DNA from 2 places in the Pseudoalteromonas sp. 0802 genome. Region 2 is predicted to be linked to the other one. Evidence: predicted binding sites of a transcription regulator. Region 2 holds the regulator's gene; the other holds the start of a gene.
The links. Region 2 encodes MetJ, which represses methionine synthesis genes. Its sites were predicted from a motif close to TAGACGTCTAGACGTCTA; they were not measured.

Region 1: a site for MetJ is predicted at 1,454-1,471, ahead of metK (methionine adenosyltransferase). Genes of this name have one in related genera too.

What each region holds. Positions count from the first base shown of each region.
Region 1 covers NZ_JABVXE010000005.1:15,471-21,188, reverse strand. The annotation lists gene HUS61_RS10740 (diacylglycerol kinase) at 1-148, shown strand, start outside; gene metK (methionine adenosyltransferase) at 201-1,352, opposite strand; gene tkt (transketolase) at 1,619-3,610, shown strand; partial or broken gene HUS61_RS21900 (hypothetical protein) at 3,846-3,917, opposite strand; gene HUS61_RS10725 (pyrimidine/purine nucleoside phosphorylase) at 4,044-4,355, shown strand; gene hpf (ribosome hibernation-promoting factor, HPF/YfiA family) at 4,538-4,894, shown strand; gene HUS61_RS10715 (NRAMP family divalent metal transporter) at 5,338-5,718, shown strand, end outside.
Region 2 covers NZ_JABVXE010000015.1:21,051-26,768, forward strand. The annotation lists gene HUS61_RS16815 (malic enzyme-like NAD(P)-binding protein) at 190-1,431, shown strand; gene metJ (met regulon transcriptional regulator MetJ) at 1,532-1,852, opposite strand; gene metB (cystathionine gamma-synthase) at 2,077-3,336, shown strand; gene metL (bifunctional aspartate kinase/homoserine dehydrogenase II) at 3,342-5,687, shown strand.

The sequences.
Region 1 (5,718 bases), on a different contig from region 2:
AGCGCTCACTGACCGAGTAGGGATTGAGTATCATGTATTATCGGGACGAGCTAAAGATATGGCTTCTGCGGCAGTGACATTGAGCTTGCTAATTCTAGCCTTAGTTTGGGGTGTCGCAGTTTACGAAAAGATAGTTACCTACCTTTAAATCAGACACAAAAAAAGCGCCAAATGGCGCTTTTTTCATTTTATCTAACCTATTACAGGCCAGCAGCTGCGCGAAGTGCGTCTGCTTTGTCTGTACGCTCCCAAGGGAACTCATCACGACCGAAGTGACCGTATGCCGCAGTCGGTTGATAGATAGGACGCTCAAGATCAAGCATTTGGATTAAGCCGTAAGGGCGTAGGTCGAAGTGCTCACGTACTAATTCGATTAGACGCGCTTCTTCTAATTTACCTGTACCAAATGTCTCGATGCTGATAGATGTTGGCTCTGCAACACCGATAGCGTAAGAAACTTGTAGCTCACATTTGTCAGCAAGGCCAGCAGCAACCACGTTTTTAGCAACGTAACGAGCAGCATATGCAGCTGAACGGTCAACTTTTGATGGATCTTTACCAGAGAAAGCACCACCACCGTGACGAGCCATACCACCGTATGTATCAACGATGATTTTACGACCTGTAAGACCACAGTCACCCATTGGGCCACCGATTACGAAACGGCCAGTTGGGTTGATGAAAAACTTAGTTGCGCTTGAGATTAGCTCTGCAGGAAGAACCGGCTTAATGATCGTTTCCATTACCGCTTCAACTAAGTCGTTTTGTGAGATTGAATCACAGTGTTGAGTTGAAAGAACAACGGCATCAATACCAACAGGCTTGCCATTTTCGTATGCAAACGTTACTTGAGATTTTGCATCTGGGCGTAACCAGTTAAGCTCACCGCTTTTACGAACTTCAGCTTGACGCTGAACTAGACGGTGTGAGTAAGTGATTGGTGCAGGCATTAAAACGTCAGTTTCATTACATGCGTAACCAAACATTAGACCTTGGTCACCAGCACCTTGCTCTTCAGGGCGAGCACGGTCAACACCTTGGTTGATGTCTGGAGATTGTTTACCGATAGTGTTTAAGATCGCACAAGAGTCAGCATCGAAACCCATGTCTGAGTGCGTGTAACCGATTTCACGTACTGTTTTACGTGTGATTTCTTCGATATCAACCCAAGCGCTAGTTGTGATTTCACCACCAACCATCACCATACCGGTTTTAACGTAAGTCTCACATGCAACACGGGCATGAGAATCTTGTTCAAGGATAGCATCTAGAACCGCGTCAGAGATTTGGTCCGCGATTTTATCCGGATGACCTTCAGAAACAGATTCAGAAGTAAATAAATGTTTTGCCATTGTATTTCTGCTCACAAATATTGCGCTTCACAAACGTCGGTAATAGCGCTAAAAAATTAAGGGGCGTATTTTATCTAAAACAAATATGTTTGCATAGTAATTTTACGCCTAGACGTCTATTTAAAATTACTAATAACGTATTGTTCTTAACAAACGCCCATAATTGGTGCATTTAATGCGGATTTTTAATTGCACTGTACCCTTACAATAAGTAAGAATGGGGCTTCATAAACAACCAGCGCAAATACATAAAGGTAGGAGAATTCATGCCATCACGCAAAGAACTTGCAAATGCTATTCGCGTCTTATCAATGGACGCAGTACAACAGGCCAAATCTGGTCACCCTGGCGCCCCTATGGGCATGGCAGATATCGCAGAAGTACTATGGCGCGATTATCTAAAGCACAATCCAACGAATCCAGAGTGGGCAGACCGAGATCGATTTATTCTTTCGAATGGCCACGGTTCAATGCTGATCTATTCTCTACTGCACTTAAGTGGCTATGACTTACCACTAGAGGAAATTAAAAACTTCCGTCAAATGCACTCAAAAACACCAGGTCACCCAGAGTATGGATATGCACCAGGTATTGAGACTACTACGGGTCCATTAGGTCAAGGGATCACAAATGCAGTGGGCATGGCAATTGCCGAAAAAGCGCTAGCTGCACAGTTTAACCGTGAAGGCCACGATATTGTTGATCACTTCACGTATGCATTCATGGGCGATGGCTGTTTAATGGAAGGTATTTCACACGAAGCCTGTTCATTAGCCGGTACATTAGGCCTAGGTAAACTAGTTGCATTTTGGGATGACAACGGCATCTCAATTGATGGTGAAGTAGAAGGTTGGTTCAGCGATGACACACCAGCGCGCTTCAAAGCATATGGCTGGCACGTAGTAAGCGATGTTGATGGTCATAACCCTGATGCAATTCGCGCCGCTATCGAAGAAGCGCGTAGCATCACTGATAAGCCATCATTAATCTGTTGTAAAACAGTGATTGGTTACGGTTCACCTAATAAATCAGGTAGCCATGATTGTCACGGTGCGCCACTAGGTGAAGACGAAATCAAAGCATCTCGTGAGTTCCTAGGTTGGACTGGCGATGCATTTGAAATCCCAGCTGATATCTACAGCGAGTGGGATGGCAAAGAAAAAGGTAAGCAACTAGAAGCAAGCTGGGACGAAAAGTTTGCAGCTTATGAAAGTGCACACCCAGAACTTGCTGCTGAGTTTAAACGCCGTACAAATGGTGAGTTACCAGCTGACTGGGCTGAAAAGTCACAAGCCTACATTGAAGAGCTACAAGCAAACCCAGCAAACCCAGCAACACGTAAAGCATCACAAAATGCATTAAACGCGTTTGGTCCGTTACTACCAGAATTCATGGGTGGCTCTGCTGACCTTGCAGGTTCTAACTTAACACTTTGGGATGGCTCAAAAGGCCTAGAAGCAAACGATGCAAGCGGTAACTACATTTTCTACGGTGTACGTGAATTTGGTATGTCAGCGATCATGAATGGTATTGCACTACATAAAGGCTTTATTCCTTACGGTGCTACCTTCTTAATGTTTATGGAATACGCACGCAATGCAGTACGTATGGCGGCATTAATGAAGCAGCCAAGCATCTTCGTTTACACGCACGATTCAATTGGTTTAGGTGAAGATGGTCCGACGCACCAACCAGTAGAGCAAATCGCAAGCATGCGTTTGACGCCTAACCTAGTGAACTGGCGCCCATGTGACCAAGTTGAGTCAGCGATTGCATGGCAACAAGCAATTGAGCGTAAAGATGGCCCAACATCACTGATTTTCACTCGCCAAGGCCTTGAGCAACAAACGCGTACTGCACAGCAGTTAGCAGATGTGAAAAAAGGTGGTTATGTACTTAGCTGTGACGGCGAGCCAGAGCTTATCCTTATTGCAACAGGTTCTGAAGTACAGCTTGCACAAGATGCCGCTGCAGAACTTCGTTCACAAGGTAAAAAAGTACGCGTGGTATCTATGCCTTCAACTGATTTATTTGATGAGCAAGACGCTGCGTATAAAGAAAGCGTACTACCAGCAAGCGTTACACGCCGCGTAGCAATCGAAGCGGGCATCGCAGACTACTGGTACAAATACGTAGGTCTAAACGGCGCAGTGGTTGGCATGACGACCTTCGGTGAGTCAGCACCTGCAGGCGAGTTATTCAAGCACTTTGGTTTCACTGTTGAAAACATCGTAAACAAAGCAAACGCCTTGTTCTAAGCTTTAGTCGCTAAAATTTAAAAGCCCGCCCTGTAAAACCACAGCGCGGGCTTTTTTATGCCCCGTAGGTTGGGTAGAACGGAGTGAAACCCAACACATTCGCAGCTTTCAGCCGTCAGCCATCAGTTTTAAAAGCCCCTCACCGTAGGCGTGAAATTTATTTCGCGCGGAAAGTTATGCTTTTTGGTTGAATACCAAAAATCAGATTTTGCCTTGTTAGTTAATTGAAAGGGTTTCATTTTCTTTCTTCGTTATCTAACTCATTGATAAACGAATCAAGGTGATAATCTGCAACACCACTATTTTCACCTTCGGCTTAAAACTGACAGCTTACAGCTAACCCGACTTGATTATTTCTCACTCAGTCCCCCTTGAATGCTAAACAGACAACTGGCACTGTCTGTAGCTTAATAACAAAACAACAGGAGTGAGGATGTCTCAGTTTGATAATGTAAGTGTGCTGAAAAAAGCCAATGTGTATTTTGACGGTAAAGTGTCTAGCCGTACTGTGGTATTTGCTGATGGCAGCACGAAAACGTTAGGCTTTATGCAACCGGGTGAGTTTGAGTTTGCAACAAGCCAAAAAGAGTTGATGGAGCTTAACGGTGGCAGTTGGCAAGTGCTTTTACCCGGTGAGAGCGAATGGCAAACAATGCAAGCTGGAGAGTCATTTACCGTTGATGCAAATGTTACCTTTCTAGTAAAGGTCAGCGAGTTTGCCGACTACTGTTGTTCGTACAGTTAACGAGCAGTTGTTAACCTCTCTGAAAAGCCCGTGTAATGCGGGCTTTTGCATATTTTATCCGCAACGCATGATCTAAATCATCTGTGGTTACAATCAATTACTAATTATCTGCAATTTTCGCTTGTGTTAATTCAATTCGCCCCCAATACTAACTGTGAGGTAACAAGAAAAAAGGATACCCTATGAAGATTAATATTTCTGGTCATCATGTTGACGTTACTGAGGCTGTTAGAGCTCATATCAACGAGAAGTTCTCGAAAATTGCTAGCCATTTTCCATCATTAATATCACTCGATATTATTCTTTCAAAAGAACACAATAAGTATCAGGCTGAGATTAGTACAACCTATGAAGGCGCACGTTTATCAGTAAAAGCTGAAGATGATGTAATGTACCCAGCTATCGCAGGTGCTGCAAAAAAACTTGATGCATCACTAAAACATCGTAAAGGGCAAATGAAAGCCAAACTACACGAAAAGCCGGTCAGTACTACACCGGAAATTGCCCACGAAATCATTCAGGAAATGAACCTGAGCTAATTACAGAGCACTAGCCTAAGCGGCTAGACTTAAAACTAAATCTGAAAAAGCCAACCGTTGCGAAACGCTTGGCTTTTTTGGTTTTAATATTTAGCTGTCAGATTTAAATTCAAAAGTTAGCGAGTTGCTAGGGGAAAGAGTAAAGTTAGTGAGTTAGAAAGAGTAAAGGGGAAAGTTTGCGAGATACGAGAAGTAGCAGGCGTTTTAACGCCGAACAAAAATGGAGATATTAGATATCAGTCGTTAGAAGTCAGGTTAAAAAACCAACGAGTAGCGAGTTACTTGACACAAGTGGTAGGCAGTCTAGTGTTGCTAACTTGCTAACTTGCTAACTTGCTAACTTGCTAACTTGCTAACTTGCTAACTTGCTAACTTGCTCTGCTTCCAATCTCACACAAAACGCTGTAAGTTGCTTGTTACTAAGAATAAAACACACACAACTTATGCAATTAGCAGTATCAAATTGGCAATCTAAATTAAATGCATTAGGGCCGGGAATTTTAATGGCCACAGCCGCCATTGGTGGTTCACATTTAGTAGCATCAACACAAGCAGGATCGTTATTCGGCTGGCAGCTATTTTGGCTAATCATTGTAGTAAACGTATTGAAGTACCCATTCTTTCGATTTGGCATGGAGTACACTCTTGCGACCAAACAAAGTTTAGTTGAGGGCTACAAGCAAAAAGGGCCGGGGTATTTCTATAGTTTTATTGCGCTTAATATTGTCGCTGCGGTAGTAAATACTGCGGGGGTTTTATTATTAACGGCCAGTCTGCTGCACTATGCATTACCTGTCACTGTTTCTGTAACCTTATTATGCTGG
Region 2 (5,718 bases):
TAAATAGGTGAATTTTTATGTCTGATTAATCGCAACTATGCACAGAAATTGTTGGGAAATCCTTTAAAATTAAGCGATATAGCATATAACAGGATAGACCTGATAATACTTGGAATTTTTATACATTACAGGTATCGTACTGATGCAAGCTCTCTCACTTTTTAACTTTTTGCAGGATACTATCGCGTTATGTCAGATTTTCGTGAACAAGCATTACATTACCACGCTCACCCCGTTCCAGGTAAAATTAGTGTTGAACTAACCAAGCCAGCCGAAACGGTTAACGATCTCGCTTTAGCTTATAGCCCAGGTGTGGCTGAACCAGTCCGTGAAATTGCTGCTGATCCAGCAAATGCCTATAAATACACAGGCAAAGGCAACATGGTTGCAGTTATTTCAAACGGTACCGCAATTTTAGGTTTAGGTAACTTAGGTCCGCTTGCATCAAAACCTGTAATGGAAGGTAAAGCGTTACTATTCAAACGTTTTGCTGGTCTTGATTCAATTGATATTGAAGTTAAACACCGCACAACAGAAGATTTCATTAATACGGTTGCTAACATCGCTGATACGTTTGGTGGTATCAACCTTGAAGATATTAAAGCGCCAGAGTGTTTTGAAATCGAAAAAGCGCTTATCGAGCGCTGTGATATTCCAGTTTTCCACGATGACCAACATGGTACAGCTATTGTGACTGCTGCTGGTATGCTTAACGCCCTTGAAGTGCAAGGTAAAGATATCGAAGATGCTATCATCGTATGTTTAGGTGCCGGTGCTGCTGCTGTTGCTTGTATGGAGCTTTTAATTAAGTGTGGCGCACTGCGTGAACACATTTATATGCTTGACCGTAAAGGTGTGATCCATACACGTCGTGATGACTTAAACGAGTATAAGCAATTATTTGCTAACAATACCGATAAGCGTACATTACAAGATGTTATTGCTGATGCTGACGTATTCGTTGGTGTATCAGGTCCTAACCTGTTAACAGCAGATGATCTTAAGCTGATGGCTGATAAGCCAGTCGTGTTTGCATGCTCAAACCCAGATCCTGAGATTGCTCCAGAAGTTGCACACAGTGCGCGTAACGATTTAATTATGGCAACGGGTCGTTCAGATTTCCCTAACCAAGTAAATAACGTGCTTTGTTTCCCATTCATTTTCCGTGGTGCGTTAGATGTTCGTGCAACGGCAATTAATGATGAAATGAAAATTGCTGCAGTGCACGCAATTCGTGGTATCGCGAAAGAGCCTGTACCAAGTGAAGTATTAAAAGCAGCTGGCGTTGAGTCACTTGAGTTTGGTGCCGAGTACATCATTCCTAAGCCTATGGATCCGCGTTTATTACCACGTATTGCACGTGCTGTTGCTGAAGCAGCAGTAGAGTCGGGTGTGGCGCAAATCGACATGCCAGAAGATTACATGCGTTAAGCTTAATTAGCTATTAGGTACATCGCGCAATAAAAAACTCAGCCTAGGCTGAGTTTTTTTATATCTGCGATTATCGGCGGTGATCCGATGGCCGAAATACTTATTCTGAATCAAGCACTGGGATATCTAATCCCATTTCTTGCATAATTCTTTTAACTTCTTCAGGTACCTTTTCAGGGTTGTCTTTACGTAGGTCGTCATCATTTGGTAATGGTTGACCTGTAAAAGCATGTAAGAAAGCTTCACACAATAACTCACTGTTCGTCGCATGACGCAGGTTATTGATCTGGCGGCGTGTACGCTCGTCAGTTAATACTTTTAATACGTTGAGTGGGATCGATACGGTAATCTTTTTTACTTGTTCTGATTTTTTACCGTGTTCTGCATATGGGTGAATGTATTCACCGTTCCATTTAGCCATAAGTTGTTTCGTTGCCTCGGTTGTCAGTGATTTACGCCTTATTCACAGCGCAAGATGCGGAAATTCTATCTCTTTAAAAAAGATAGTCAAATACTAGTTATTTAGCCATCTAGTGGTGTAAATGTATAAACTTCTATGTGTAAGCGATAAATGCTTTGACTTCTCATATTTGATCATCTAACCTTTTAGACGTCTAAACATCCAATTAAAGAATAGGTGATGAAATGAGCGAAAAAAATAAAGCGACGATTGCTGTTCGTCACGGCATCGAAGCCGATAAACATCATGGTGCGGTTGTGCCTCCTTTATACTTATCAACCACCTATTCGTTTGCTGATTTTGATACTAAGCGCCAGTATGACTATGGTCGCAGTGGTAACCCAAATCGCGATATCTTAGCTGAAACCTTAGCTGAGCTTGAAGGTGGTGCTAGAGGTATTATCACTGCAACAGGTATGTCTGCTGTGCATTTAGCCACTCAGCTATTAAACAGTGACGATACGTTAGTGATCCCACATGACTGTTATGGCGGTAGTTACCGTTTATTCACCTCGCTTGAAAAACGTGGCCTGTTAAAACTGAAAGTTTTGGATTTAACTAAAACTGAAAATCTCCAAGAAATTTTAGCGATTAAACCCAAGTTGATTTGGATTGAAACGCCAAGTAACCCAATCTTGCGTTTAACAGATATTAAAGCAATTACTAGTATTGCTAAGCAGTGTGGTGCTTTGGTTGCGGCTGACAACACCTTCTTATCACCTGCATTACAAAACCCAATTGAGTTTGGTGTTGATATTGTTGTGCATTCAACCACTAAATACATCAATGGTCACTCTGATGTAGTGGGCGGTGCAGTGATTGCTTCAACGCAAGAGCTAGGCGACGAACTTGCTTGGTGGGCGAATAATATCGGTATTACTGGTGCACCATTTGACAGCTACTTAACGCTTCGTGGTTTACGTACTTTAAATGTACGCCTAAAGCAGCACCAAGAAAATGCCTTTGCCATTGCTGAGTATTTAGAAAACTCTCCTTATGTAAGCCAAGTTTACTACCCAGGCCTTGCTTCTCACCCACAACATGAGCTTGCTAAAGCACAGCAACGTGGCTTTGGTGGCATGGTGAGCTTTGATATTAAAGGCGACATCAACGATGCTGCTGCGTTTTTAACAAGCCTTAAAGACTTCAGCCTTGCTGAGTCGTTAGGCGGGGTAGAAAGCTTGATTTGTCACCCTGCAACAATGACCCACGCAGGAATGGAGCCTAAAGCGCGCCTCGAAGCCGGTGTGGGCGATACGCTGATCCGTATTTCTGTAGGTATTGAAGACGTAAAAGATCTCATTGCAGATTTAGACCGTGTTTTCAATTTAGTAAAACCAGGTCAAGGCCAGCAAGTTACAAAAGCTGAAGCTAAGCAAACACAGCAAGATACCCAACAAAACGCGTCATTTAAGTTAACGCCAGCACATACGGCACTGTGGTAGAAGAAATGGTAAATATTGTTCATAAATTTGGTGGCTCAAGCTTAAGCTCGGCAGATCGTTACCATGCGGTAGCGAACATTGTTCTTGCTAATACTGAGCAGGGCGATTGCATCGTTGTGTCGGCATCGGGTAAAACAACCGATACCCTAGTAAAGCTTTGGCAAAGTTACCAGCAGCAAGATAGTCAGGCTGTTAGCGATATTCTATTGCTTATTGATAACAATCAACGTGCGCTTATAGAGCAGCTACTTACAGGGCAGAATAAACAACAGGCGTTGGCACAGTTAAAAGATGAACTTGCCGTATTAAATGAATTAATTAGTCAGCAGCAGTTACTTGAAGCACCTTTACTTGCTCATGGTGAAGTGTGGTCGGCGCGGTTATTGGCCGCTTACCTAAATCAGTTAGGTGTTGATGCGCAAGATGTTGATGCAAGACAGCTATTTACTCTAAATGATGGTCAGCTTTTACATCAAAAAAACCAACAGCAATGCAGTGATGCGATTAGCAAAACACATATCAACGTAGTAACGGGTTTTATAGCAGCAGATTGCCAAGGTAATACGGTGACATTAGGCCGCAATGGCAGTGATTACAGTGCCACCTTGTTAGCGAGTTATACTTTTGCCAAGCAAGTGTCTATCTGGACAGACACACAAGGGGTATTTAGTACTGACCCTCGGAAAGTTAAAAATGCGGTTAAGTATGCCAAGGTGTGCCGCGAGCAAGCTAACCTATTAGCGCGTTTGGGTAACCCAGTATTGCATGCAAAAACCTTGTCGCCGTTAAAAGACACAGAAATTAAATTGGTGGTAAGAAGTAGTTTTGATTGTGATGCAACGCCAACCGAAGTAGTAAAAGAAGGTTACAGTAAAGCAAAGCGTTTTATTACTACCTTAGATAACATCGATTTATTACGGGTTGATAAACTAAGCGGTGGTGAAGTTGGTGAGCTTAGTCAGTTAATTCAACACAGCCTGCACCACTTTACTAAAGATGGCGATACTTACTTGTTAGTGCCAGGTCAAAGCACTCACCAAGTTGTAAGCCACTTAGCGGGCCGTGCAAATATTGTCGAGTCTAATTTAAGTGGTTGTGCAGTGGTTGCACCAACAGCTGATGTCATTGCGCTAACAGAGCAAGCAACAGCGCTTTTAAAAGAGCAAAGCATTCATCCTCGTTTTGTACAACAAGACGATAACTATGTGTTGATCTTAAACGATCAGGCAATTGACAGTGATGTTTTAACTCTTCTACATGACAAGCTGGTAAACAAAGGTCAAGAGTTGGCCATTATCGTTGCTGGCCTTGGTAACGTAGGCGAAGTGTTCTTATCGCAACTACAAGCTCAATTTGCTCGTTTATCTGCTCAGTACAAAGTAAAAGTAGTAGCTCTTTTACGCTCTAAACAAATGCTTTTTAGTGCCAGTGGTTTAAATACCGAAACATGGCAAGAGCAGTGGCACAATGAAGCGCAAAGCTACGATAAAGCTGAGTTATTAGCACGTATCAATGAGCTAGATTATGAGCACAAAGTAGTGATTGATATCACTGCCAGTGAGGCTTTTAGCCAGTTGTATCCTGATTTTGTAGAGCTTAACTGTCATTTGATCAGTGCAAACAAATATGCGGGCACTGCAGAAAATAGCTGGTATCAAAACCTACGCACTAATTTGGCTGAGCGAAACTTGTTGTGGCGTTATAACACCAGTGTGGGCGCAGGTTTACCGATTAACTTTGCTTTAGCTGATTTGCAAAATAGCGGAGACAGCATTAACCGTATTGAAGGGGTATTCTCGGGTACTTTATCGTGGTTATGTAGCAGTTACGATGGCAGCGTGCCGTTTTCAGATTTAGTGCTTCAAGCTCAGCAAATGGGTTATACAGAGCCAGATCCTCGTGAAGACTTATCTGGCCGTGATATGCAGCGTAAACTACTGATTTTAGCACGTGACTTAGGCCTAGATTTAGAGCTAGATGATATTGCTTTGACACCTCTGATGCCTGAACAGCTTGCAGCAGGTAGCTGGCAAGATTTTCTTGCAAACAAACAGCTACTTGATGAATTCATGATAGAAAAAGCAGCCCAAGCTGGGGCAGAAGACAAAGTGGTGCGCTACACCGGAGCTATTACACTCGTTGATGGTAAGGTTCAAGCTCAGGTTGGTTTAGTCAATGTTGGTAAAGATGATGTATTAGCCAGCCTTAAACCGGGCGATAACATTTTTGTGATCAATTCACAGTGGTATACAGATAATGCGTTGGTGATCCAAGGCCCTGGAGCGGGTAAAGAAGTCACTGCGGCTGGGGTTCATTCAGACCTGTATTGGCTGGTAAATAACCTAAAATAATTTTGCTGATCTTAGTTTAAATAGCTAAGCA